Regions from separate parts of the Vibrio jasicida 090810c genome, predicted to be linked through region 2. Evidence: predicted binding sites of a transcription regulator. Region 2 holds the regulator's gene; each other region holds the start of a gene.
The links. Region 2 encodes CRP, which controls carbon source genes, mostly activating them, when cyclic AMP is high. Its sites were predicted from a motif close to TGTGANNNNNNTCACA; they were not measured.

Region 1 (4,192 bases), 510 kb from region 2:
ATTCACCTTTTGGCAATGGTTTATCTTCCGCTTCTTGCAGCCAATAAGTCAGTGCAGGTTGCTTTTGACCACCCATGGTCCAAACGCGTTTGTCAGCGCTTGGGCTGTAATCCACAGGGTGGAATGGAATGTCGGAGTCATAAATAAACGGGCTATCTGGCAGAGCAAAAATCTGGTTCACTGCCAATACCATATCGGCACTTGAGCGCCAGTTGGTGCCAAGCGTGTAGTGAGCACTAACTTGGTTACGCGCCTTGATGTAGGTAAAGATGTCCGCACCACGGAAACCGTAAATCGCCTGTTTCGGGTCACCGATCATAAACAAACCGCACTCAGGATTATTCAAATAAATGCGACTGAAAATACTGTATTGCAGTGGGTCGGTATCTTGGAATTCATCGATCATCGCAACCGGATAAAGCGTGCGAATACGCTCTGTCAGTAGTGCGGTTTCATCGGTATCAATCGAGGCAGAAAGCTGAGTCAACAAGTCATCAAATGACAACCATTGCTTCTGATTTTTTGCTTTTGCCAACATTACGCGACAATGCTCAATCGCATGAGCCAATAGCGGCGCTTTTAAACTGATTGGGTTGGCAAGGAAAGCTTCAATCGCCTCAAACACAGGGTGCTGTGGCGCAGTGCCTTTCGGGGTTTTCTCAAGTAACACATTCTGGGCGAACTTCTCCAGCTTATCTGGATAGTCATAGCCCGTGGTTTCTGTCGCAGCCCAAGCGTTGACCGCCTCTAACCACGTCGGTAAAGACTTTTTGGTGTAGCTGCGTTTGTTGACGTCAGAATCAGAAATCAACGCGAGGAAATCCTCTTGGCTATCACGCCACTGGGCTTTCAAAACATCAATTTGCTTTAGGTTTTGCTCATGCAAATCGGCAAGGCTACCTTGCATTGCAGGAACAGAGAGACTTAGCGGCGCGCCTGTGAGGTAGTTGCTGATGTCATACAACAGATCTGATGGCGAGCCCCAGAGTTGGCGTACTTCTCCTGCCAAAGCGAATGGCAGACAGTAGAAGTTACGACGCCAGTAATCGGCAACCACTTGCGCTTTGAGGTGGCTTTCGTCCGTTACAAACTCATTGTTGAAGCGACTACCGGATTCGAATGCGTTTTGCGTCAGCATGCGTTGGCAGAAACCGTGAATGGTGTACACCGCGGCTTCATCCATCTGGCGCTCTGCTTGCAATAGGATCTCAGCGGCTTGCTTATGATCCTCGATTTCTTCCAACAAAGGTTGAATCACAGGATCTGAGCTTTTACTGCGAGCGAATGCGATCCTCGCATCATGAATACGCGCACGAATACGATCACGCAGCTCCGCCGTTGCGGCTTCGGTAAAGGTCACCACCAGAATTTGATCCACGGTCAACGGCACGCGGTGTTTGGTATCTGTCGTGCCATGCCCTAGTAGGAGTCGCAGATACAAACCCGCGATGGTAAAGGTTTTACCCGTACCAGCCGATGCTTCAATTAACCTTGCACCATGCAGTGGAAAAGTCATGGTTTGCAGTGGAGTTGGAACTGACATTTGCGCCATAACGCTGAATCTCTCCGGATTATCGACTGACCGAACTGTGATCTGTCGTTAAAAATTCTATTTATATGTCTAACAAGTTGGAATATTTAGAGGTTAGTGGGATCTCACTCACGGTTATCCTGATCTTCAACCGCTAGTATGCGCCTCACGAGATAAGCCAAGCCTTTCAGGCAGCTACACTCAAACGAATCATGGTCCCTCTGACCTTGTGGCCGTACAGCGAACGCCCTACAAAAAATAATGATTTTCTGGCGGCCACCCTACTCCTTTTCATCCTTAATCATTCCAACTTATTTATTATCTTCAGCATCCATCGCCGTCAATCTTGCGCCTTGAAGAACCAATGCAGTCAGTGTGCGAACTTCTGCTGCAAGCTCATTATTCCAAGCCGACCAAATACGCGAAATATACGCATTGTTTCCTTCGCCTGGGCTCATGTAACCATCATTGAATGCGTCCGCCATTTTCTTTAGCGATTTCTCTTCGTCATCAGCCCAGTGGCCACGACTAAAGCCCGCCTCGACACACGCCAGTGCTGTTTTCGGGAAATATGGTAATGGCTTGGTCATGCCTTCAAAAAACAGACGTACTAATTCAGCAAGCAGTTGTTTCGCTTGCGCAGTGTCTGCCATTGCTGGGTAAACCAAATGCACCGCGCCTTCCTTGCGGTCATAACCGATAACGTGGGTCTTTCTAGCGTGACCAGAGGCAGACATAGCAAGATGATCAATCCATGCAGCAAGGTAATCCTGCGCACGAACTTTACCACTGCGGTAGCGAATCAACCCAGATTGATAGCATTGAGTTAACCAACCGGTTAGACGGATATTTTTTCCGTCACCAAGCACATCGAAGGTAAGGTCGATTTCTAAATCGTCTTGCGGCGCACCGGATAAGAACGCCAACTTATCCACCAGCACTTCCGCTTGCACGCGGTTGGTTTCAAACTCGATATCACCAAATGCGCCAACCGGTAATTTGCCCTGTGCGCGTTGCTCACTCATAAAGTGCTTGAGTACATCTGCTTTTGCGGACGGTTGAGTAATGGCGGTTTCGAGTAAGGTTTCTAGTAACTCATCGCGCATTTGATAGCTTTCTAAGCCGCCTAATACAAAGGGCTCGTCATCTTCCATCACAGGCAATGGCGGCTCGAACATCACTTTCAAACGGCGGTTAAAGAAATACTGAACTGGCAAACGCCAGAAGCGTTGTAATTCCACCAAGTCCAACTCGATTGGGAAGGTTGCGCCAAGCAAGTAATCATCCAATGCGCGGTTAAACTCGCCACGAGCATGACCTTGCGATTGATTGCTTTGGGTCAACGCAGCTGGAATCCACTCTTTGGCATAGCTTGAGTGAGAACCTTGGAATGCACTTGGGCTGAATGGCACCATGGCATGCACATTCACTAACTCATTGAGTAGTTTATCTCCCGAGTCATCGACAGGCTGGTCTTGATCGCTATCTAGGCAGTAGTTCTGATGGCAATATTCCATCAACTCCGACACCAGAACAGACGGCACGCGCTCGGTGTTATCTTGGATAGAACGCCCAACGTAACTGATGTACAAACTTTGCTGTGCAGACAGCACTGCTTCTAAGAATAGGTAACGGTCATCGTCTCGGCGTGAACGGTCGCCCGGTTTCGTGCGCCCTGTCATTAAGTCAAAACCTTCTGGTGGCATTGAGCGCGGGTAAACACCATCGTTCATACCAAGTAGACACACGGTTCTAAATGGGATCGAGCGCATCGGCATCAGAGTACAGAAGTTCACTTGTCCGGCAAGGAAGCGCTGGCTAACCCGTGTTCCTGACAGCTTGTTTTGTAGATACTGGCTGACAATAGAAGGCGACAAGGCATCATCAAATGCCGCATCGGTTAGCTGTTCTTTCAGTTGGCTTAAGGTATCTCGAATCGACTTGAGCGCCATTTCCCCTTCTAACTCCACAGAGAAGAAGTCATCCAACATCGCCACCAAGGTTTCACGCCATGCATCAATCGACTGAACATGGGAAAGTTTGCGGCGATATTGGCTAATTTGTTGAATAAAGTGAGCTAACTTACCAGCAAGTTCTGCGCCCATACCTTGCACTTCATTGTATGGCGAGAGGCTACCCTCTTGCGCTTCAAACAAACCGGCAGATTCTGGCATCGCGTAACCTAACAACATACGCTGGATACCAAATTGCCATGTATTTTGGCGTGTTTCTGGCAGTTCAAATTCGCTGCCCGTATGGCTATCTAGCCCCCAGCGAATGCCGGATTCTTCCACCCATTGTTTGGCTTGAAGGAAATCATCTTCGCTGAGATCGAATCGCTTCAAAATCGCCGGCGTTTCTAACAGCTCAAGTAATTCAGAAGCCAAGCAACGTGTATTCGGTAAATTAACAAGTTGCATGAAAGCCGCCAAAATTGGGCTTTCTTGATCGGCCGTTCGATCTGAAATCGAGTAAGGAATAAATCGCTCACCCGGCGCATTGCCAAACACCGCCTGAATCGCAGGGCTGTAGGCATTGATGTCTGCCACCATGACAATAATATCGCGCGGTTTCAGTGTCGGATCGGCATCGAACATCGCCAGAAGCTGATCGTGTAGCACTTCCACTTCTCGCATTGGGCTGTGGCAAGAGTGCAAGCTC
Region 2 (4,192 bases):
CAAGTTGTGCGCTACGAAGGGCTAGAGAAAGCGGTAGAACTAGCTAACGATACACGCTTTGGCCTTTCTGCGGGTCTGGTTTCAACCGACGACCAAGAGTGGGAATACTTCGTGGACCACATTCGTGCCGGCATCGTGAACCGCAACCGCCAGCTAACGGGCGCAAGTGGTGACGCACCATTTGGTGGTCCGGGTGCGTCGGGCAACCTACGTCCAAGTGCTTACTACGCAGCAGACTACTGTGCGTATCCAATGGCATCAATGGAAGGACAAGAGACGGTCTTGCCTGCCACATTGAGTCCGGGTGTAAACCTGTAATAGAGAAAAACGAAGCGGTGACAAAGTATCGCCGCTTCTCTCTGCCGGAGCTATTTACCAAGTTAGGATTCTGGTAAGCGCGCTGGCAAACGCCAAAGGCGAGCTTAAGACTCTCCAGTGCGTGTTGACTGACTGGCACTTATGCCACACATACCGTCACAGGTTGATGACCGCTCGTTCGTGATTCTGGACAGCCTCCGGGCTGTGAACGAGCGGTCAACTTCTCTTACCCCTAACTCTACATTGCATAACAAGGAGTCGTTATGACGCCCGATGTGTTATTTGAATCGCTATGGCAAGACTACATTAAACGTCTTTGTCCTTCCGCTGCTAAAGTCCATCAACTTCTTCAAGAAGATGAGCCTCTGATTAATGACCATATTGCTCTACGTACGTTTAATGTCGATCCCCTAGGCATTGAAACGTTAGCGAAGCCATTCTTGGCGGTGGGCTACAAAGCCTGTGGTGACTACGTATTTGAAAGCAAAAAGCTGGTAGCAAAACATTTTGAGCACCCAGATCCAAAACAACCAAAAGTCTTCATCAGTGAATTGAAAGTGGATGAGTGCTCACCGGAGCTACAGGCCATTGTTCATAAATTGGTAGAGCAGGTTGATGCTTCTAAACTGACCGGCAGTGATTTCTTATACGGCGGACGTTTGTGGAACCTCAGTTACGCTGACTTCCAAACCTTGGCGAAAGAGAGTGAATACGGTTCTTGGCTTGCCGCGCACGGTTACGGAGCAAACCACTTCACAGTGAGTGTGAATCAACTCAACCAGCATGAAGAAGTAAAGCAAGTGAACGACCACCTACGTAAAGTAGGGTTCACCATCAACGAGAATGGCGGTGAAGTAAAAGGCACGCCGGAGGTGTTACTAGAGCAATCATCGACCATGGCAGACAAAGTGCCAGTGACCTTTACTGAAGGTGTTGAGGTGATTCCTGGAGGCTTCTACGAGTTTGCTAAGCGCTATCCAATGGATAACGGTGAGTTGTACCCAGGATTTGTGGCTGCATCGGCAGATAAGATCTTCGAAAGCACCAACGGTTAAAGAAGAGGCGAGAACGGGCTACGCCCTCTAGATGCCGGAATGCTTCGCTGCGGGAGGTTTTAACTCTCGGAATCTGAGAGGGCTATATCTCGGAGGATGAAGTCCGATCTCGGAATGCAGTGTTCCCAATTCTCGGCTCTTTGTTTTCCGTTCCCGATTCCCAAAAAACAAAAAAGCCACCAAACTTGCATTTGGTGGCTTTTAAATTTTTTAAACGTTAATCGAGATTAACGAGTCCCGTAAACAACGATAGTTTTACCGTGCGCAGAAATTAGGTTCTGCTCTTCTAGCATCTTCAAGATACGACCTACTGTCTCACGAGAACAGCCAACGATTTGACCGATTTCTTGACGAGTGATCTTGATTTGCATGCCGTCTGGGTGCGTCATCGCATCTGGCTGTTTAGCAAGGTTCAGAAGAGTCTGAGCGATACGACCAGTTACGTCTAGGAACGCTAGGTCACCCACTTTTTGGCTAGTAACTTGTAGACGACGAGCCATCTGCGCAGAAAGACGCATTAGGATGTCTGGGTTAACTTGGATAAGTTGACGGAATTTCTTGAAAGAAATCTCAGCCACTTCACAAGGAGATTTAGCGCGAACCCAAGCTGTACGCTCTTGGTCTTCTTCGAATAGACCAAGTTCACCAATGAAGTCGCCCTGGTTTAGGTAAGAAAGGATCATTTCCTTACCTTCTTCGTCTTTGATAAGAACCGCAACAGAGCCTTTAACGATGTAGTACAAAGTCTCTGCTTTTTCGCCCGCGTGAATTAGCGTGCTTTTTGATGGGTACTTATGAATATGACAGTGTGAAAGAAACCACTCTAATGTTGGGTCGGTTTGAGGTTTACCTAGAACCATAATATCTCACTTCCTCTGCAGGGTACGCTTGCGCTATCCATATTTTAGCTAAGCCTGAATTGGCCTACTAGAATAAGAGCACTTTTTATATGCTGCAAGCTCTCTTGTGTTTCGGTTAGAAATAGTATCCTTTTTCGAAAACGATTTCTTGATTTTAATCGTGCCATCATTGAGATTTTGTAAGCAAAACTGTGCACATGATCACGGTATGAAAAGTAAACACTACGATGGCAAGGTTTTTAGCCAATTTTCCCTGTTTCGATAAGTTGCTGCAGAATCGGCCTTACTATGAGCTCCATTGCAAAGCTCATCTTACCGCCCGGTACCACAATAGTATTGTGGCGAGACATGAATGAGCCATCAATCATTGCCAGTAAATAAGGAAAGTCGACATTCTTTATGCCGCGAAGGCGTATGACAACAAAACTCTCATCTAAACTTGGTATGCCTTTGGCATTGAGTGGGTTGGATGTATCCACCGTTGGGACACGCTGAAAGTTGATGTGCGTTCGAGAGAACTGCGGGGTGATGTAGTTTAGGTAGTCATCCATTGAGCGCACGATCGAATCCATGACCGCTTCTCTTGAGTGGCCACGATCGCGCGTGTCACGAACGAACTTTTGAATCCATTCTAAGTTGACGATTGGCACCATGCCAATTAGAAAGTCGACGTGACGTGCCACATTGACATCGCCATCCACCACGCCACCATGCAAGCCTTCGTAGAACAAGACATCACTGTTTTCTGGCAGATCTTGCCAAGGTGTAAAGGTGCCCGGCATTTGGTTATATGGGACCGCTTCATCAAAGGTGTGCAGATAACGGCGCACGCTGCCAGTGCCATCTTCACCAAACTGACGAAAGAACTCTTCTAACCCCGGAAAGTCATTGGCTTGTGGACCAAAGTAACTGATGTGTTTGCCTTGCTCGCGGGCTTTACGGATTTCGACGTCCATTTCTGGACGAGTAAAACGGTGAAAGCTATCGCCTTCGACCCATGCAGGTTTGACGTTCATCATATTGAACATCTTGCGGAAGGCTTCAGATGTGGTGGTGGTACCGGCACCGGATGAACCAGTAACCGCAATGATTGGATGTTTAGCTGACATGACAAACCTTGTCGAAAATTACTTACCTGTAAAGTGCAGCATGCGTATGCTGCACGGTCGATAACCCACTATAGCACGTAACAAGCCCTTGTCATCGAGTGGGATACGGTAAAATGTGAAGGGTCTAAAACTTTGCTTTTAATTGAATATCTACTGTTTCATGTAGCTCAGAAAAGACGATGATTGCTTCACCTTTTTCTAATTGGTATTTGACCTGATCGATTTTACTTTGCAGTGAAACTTCGACCGAGCCATAGTCGGTGCCTTCACGTAGTACGAATTCACGAATCAAATTTTCCAGCGTTTCTGGCGCGATGTCTTGCCAAGGGATGACCATAAATACCTCAAACTTTTATGATGTTTAAGCGCGCCTTGGGTTGGAGTCTGGCGCGCCTAAGTAGTTTACTGTGTTCGTGGCACGGATACAGCAGAAAGGTACTCCGCAGCGATACTTTCGTAATAAGCAGGTAGGGCTTCTTCTAACCAAAACTTTGGTTTGAGAGCGGTTCCCGTAAGAAAACCCACATGCCCCCCATGCTCATAAAGTCGGTAATCGATGTTATCTGGCAACACAAATTTCGGGATCACTTCTTCCGTCATAAACGGATCGTCTTTTGCGTGGATTATCAGCGTCGGTAGAGTGATCTGTTGCAGTTTGCTTAAGCCAGAACATTGATCGTAATAATCTTGTGCGTCTTTAAAGCCATGCAGAGGGGCTGTGATCAAGTCGTCGAACTCATACAAGCGAGTCACACGTTTGATCGAGTTATACGACAGTGCGAGTTCGCCTTGGATTAAGTCATGCTTTTGCAGTGCATTACGCTTTAGTGAAGAGAGTAAGTAACGTCGA
Region 3 (4,192 bases), 800 kb from region 2:
TGTCCAACGACGGTCACTTTTTCTAGCAGACATCGAACTGGATTTTGAAGTGCATGCTTCGTTTTCTCGACCTTGCCAAAATTGATCAAACGCGCGGTTAGTGGTCAGTACTTTGCCTTGTTGATCTTGCAAACAAATCAATTCAGACAACGAGTCCAAGGCAGAACGAGCAATGTTTAGTTGGGCCAGTTCTTGTTGCTGATCTTTCTGGGTCATTTGATGACTTTGAGCATACAGAATCCATACTCTTTGCCTACGCAGTAAGCTCTTTCGACCAGATAATTCAACTTTGATGCTTTCACCATCGGATAAACGCCAGTCAAAAATTTGCTGGCGAAATTGTTGGCTTGAAAAGCTATCAAGCAATACGACAAGTTCATCTAAATTAAATGAAGCCGGATAAAGGAAACCAGAACCTAAAGGACGAATACCCAATAGTTGCATCGCGGGATGGTTGGATAACAGAAGCTGCCCATGGTTAGCATCAACCACAAGCACAGGATAAGGAGAATCAGTAACAACGTACTTTAAAGCGGTTTGAAAACGTAAATAAATTAATGTAACGGCAACGGCAAACACGAAAAAGAGCAGGACTACAAATTCGTAGTTGCCCCACCCATCCCATAACCAATCGAGTAACTGATCCATTTTTCCGACCTTTAATGCAAATCGGGAAAAATATACCAGTTATTAATCGATCAATCTGCCTTTAATTCTGGCTTACTATAGATGAAAGGGTCACCATTCAAACTGCCCTGAGCCCCCTCGCGATCCAAAGCTCTTCCTATCTCTGTCATCGCAAGCCAACGGTTTTCACACCACAGCGGGGAGAGCAATGTTGGGCGACGTGCAGCCGAAGAGACACGATGATAAATCACCTCTTTAGGGGTCATACGGATCATTTCACTGGCAATCGCTACATACTCTTCCAATTCTGGAGCTTCTAGTTTTCCAGCACGCCATGCCTTTGCCATCGTGCTACCATCAACAATATGCAAGCCATGCAACTTGATGCCATCAGTGCCTACTTCAAGGACTTTACGCAGTGTTTCAATGTTATCGCTGCGTGTTTCTTTTGGTAAGCCAACAATAAGATGAGCACATACTTTGATGCCTAGCGCACGAGCGCGTTTGGTGATATCAGCATAGCATTCAAAATCGTGACCTCGGTTGATTCGCTTAAGTGTGTCGTTCTTGGCAGTTTGAAGGCCCAATTCCAACCAGATCTCATAACCTTGATTGACATAATCCGACAACAGATCCAATACGGCATCAGGAACACAATCTGGACGAGTGCCTACACACAACCCCACGATGTCAGCGGCCTTAAGAGCTTCTTCATACATATTTTTCAATACCTGCACTTCCGCGTATGTGCTGGTATAGGCTTGGAAGTAAGCAAGGTACTTTTTCGCACGATGGATCTCTCCCGCACGATCTTTCAATTGATCATGAATGCTTTTGATCTGGACTTCTTCATCCGCAAAGGACGCGACATTACAAAACGTGCAACCGCCTCGACCAATGGTGCCGTCGCGGTTTGGGCAGCTAAAGCCACCATGTAAAGTCAGCTTATGGACTTTTTCGCCGTAACGACGCTGAAGGTCTTGACCTAGTGTGTTGACCAACTCATGTAACTGCATAGATTCTCACCAATCGTAAACCGTAATAAATCTCACTACGATCTATGTAAATAAATTACATCCCTGCAAGAAAAAACAAATAATTCTAGTCAATTCAAACAAGAGCATAATGGTTTGAAATCAATAAAACTGCATAAAACCAACCTAAAAGCTGCCATGTTGCGCAATTGTTAAACAAAAAGTGCATATTTAAACGAAAAAATTGGGTCACAAAAGCGACTTTTCATTGCATTACGAAGTCACAAAATTGTAGGATACTTACACAACCCCGCTGTTTTTGTGACTTTTATTACAATGACAACTGCGGGAATTGTCGGCGATACCCCGCTCCCACCGATATAAATCACTAGATAGTGATAATAAATAAAGGGATATCACCAAGGATTGTTTTTCTCGCAAAATTTTTCCTGCGAGATACGGAAAGGAATCAAAACTGACCAACCTAGGTCGGTTTCGAATCATAAATATAAAGGACAAGACGCACAGAGCGTACCTAAGACAGCCAAGATCTGTCTGGGATTCTTGCGTCGACATTGAACTGGAAGGATGTATCTATGGTAGATAGAGAGCAAAATTCACAGGGTCTGTACACTCCGGAGCTGGAGCATGACGCTTGTGGTATCGGTTTTGTTGCTCACCTTAAAAACCGTAAATCTCATGAAGTAGTGACTCAAGCACTAGATATGCTGGCTCGCATGGAACACCGTGGTGGTCAAGGCTGTGACCCATGTAGCGGTGATGGCGCAGGTATCTTGCTACAGAAACCTCATGAATTCCTATTAGAAGAAGCCGTTAAGCTAGGCATTAAACTGCCTTCGTTTGAAAAGTATGGTGTTGGTGTCGTTCTTTTCCCGAAAGACGAATACAAACGCGAACAATGCCGTGACATTCTAGAACGTAACGCACAGCGTCTAGATCTTGAAGTTATCGGCTACCGAGTACTGCCAACCGACAACTCAATGATCGGTGCAGACCCACTAAGTACAGAGCCTCAGTTTGAGCATGTGTTTATCTCTGGCGGTCCTGGCATCACACCTGAAGAGCTAGAGCGCAAACTGTACGTACTTCGTAACTACACTGTACGTGTTTGCCTAGAAAGCGTTTCGAACATTGGTGACGACTTCTACATTAACTCAATGTCTTACAAGACATTGGTGTACAAAGGTCAGTTAACAACCGAGCAAGTACCTCAGTACTTCCTTGATCTGCAAAACCCGACCATGGTGACCGCACTGGCACTGGTACACTCTCGTTTCTCTACCAACACCTTCCCGAAATGGCGTCTTGCACAGCCTTTCCGTTACATTGCCCACAACGGTGAAATCAATACAGTTCGCGGTAACTTGAACTGGATGAAAGCCCGTGAAGCAATCCTAGAATCAGACCTGTTTACTCAGGCTGAAATCGACATGCTTCTTCCAATCTGTCAGGAAGGCAGCTCGGATTCATCTAACTTTGACATGGCACTTGAGCTCCTAGTTCTTTCTGGTCGCAGCCTGCCACACGCATTGATGATGATGATCCCAGAAGCATGGCAAGAAAACAAAAACATGGATCCTAAACGTCGCGCGTTCTATCAGTACCACGCGAACATCATGGAACCATGGGATGGTCCTGCTTCAGTATGTTTTACTGATGGTGTTCAAGTTGGTGCGACACTAGACCGTAACGGTTTGCGCCCTTCTCGCTACACAGTGACCAAAGACAACTTCCTAGTGATGGCATCTGAATCTGGTGTTGTGGATATTGAACCAGAGAACGTAGAGTTCCGCGGTCGTCTACAACCAGGTCGTATCTTCGTTGCAGATCTAGAGCAAGGTCGCATCATCTCTGATGAAGAAGTGAAAGACACCATCGCAACAGCGCAGCCTTACGAGAAGTGGGTAGAAGAAAACCTGCTGAGCTTGAAGAAGCTGCCAGATGCGAGCAACCAGTTCAGCCAACCTTCTCCAGAGCGTTTGTTGCATCGTCAGCAAGCTTTCGGTGTGAGCACTGAAGAAGTGAACGAAATCATCGTTCCAATGGCGAATGACGCGAAAGAGCCATTGTCAGCAATGGGTGCCGACTGGCCTCTTGCGGTTCTATCTCATCAGTCTCAACATCTTTCAAACTACTTCAAGCAGCTGTTTGCACAGGTAACCAACCCACCGATCGACCCGATCCGTGAGCGTATGGTTATGTCGCTGAACACTTACTTGGGTAAAGACCAAAACCTTCTGACTGAAACACCACTTCACTGTCAGAAAGTAGAATTGGAATCGCCTGTTCTGGCGAACTCTGAGCTTGAAAAACTGCGTGCGATCGATAACGAGCACCTACAAGCGAAGACGCTGGATATCGTGTTCCAAGCCAATGAAGATCAAGGCAAGCTTGAGCGCGCACTAAAACGTATCTGCCAATACGCAGAAGACGCGGTTATCGATGGTTACTCAATCATCCTACTCACTGACCGTGCAGTTAACTCAAACCACGCGGCGATTCCAGCAATGCTGGCAGTTGGCGCAGTGCACCACCACTTGATCCGTAAAGGTCTACGTGCGAAGTGTGAC

Region 1: the regulator CRP is predicted to act here: its motif matches at 1,650-1,665, upstream of recB (exodeoxyribonuclease V subunit beta).
Region 3: the regulator CRP is predicted to act here: its motif matches at 1,922-1,937, upstream of gltB (glutamate synthase large subunit).

The regions. Positions count from the first base shown of each region.
Region 1 covers NZ_CP025792.1:3,071,432-3,075,623, reverse strand. Annotated here, with positions in the region: gene recB (exodeoxyribonuclease V subunit beta) at 1-1,552, opposite strand, end outside; gene recC (exodeoxyribonuclease V subunit gamma) at 1,843-4,192, opposite strand, start outside.
Region 2 covers NZ_CP025792.1:2,558,194-2,562,385, forward strand. Annotated here, with positions in the region: gene astD (succinylglutamate-semialdehyde dehydrogenase) at 1-318, shown strand, start outside; gene C1S73_RS12205 (DUF1338 domain-containing protein) at 582-1,373, shown strand; gene crp (cAMP-activated global transcriptional regulator CRP) at 1,601-2,233, opposite strand; gene C1S73_RS12215 (phosphoribulokinase) at 2,473-3,342, opposite strand; gene C1S73_RS12220 (YheU family protein) at 3,467-3,679, opposite strand; gene C1S73_RS12225 (hydrolase) at 3,745-4,192, opposite strand, start outside.
Region 3 covers NZ_CP025792.1:1,755,637-1,759,828, forward strand. Annotated here, with positions in the region: gene C1S73_RS08255 (sensor domain-containing diguanylate cyclase) at 1-648, opposite strand, end outside; gene mnmL (tRNA modification radical SAM protein MnmL/YtqA) at 699-1,643, opposite strand; gene gltB (glutamate synthase large subunit) at 2,198-4,192, shown strand, end outside.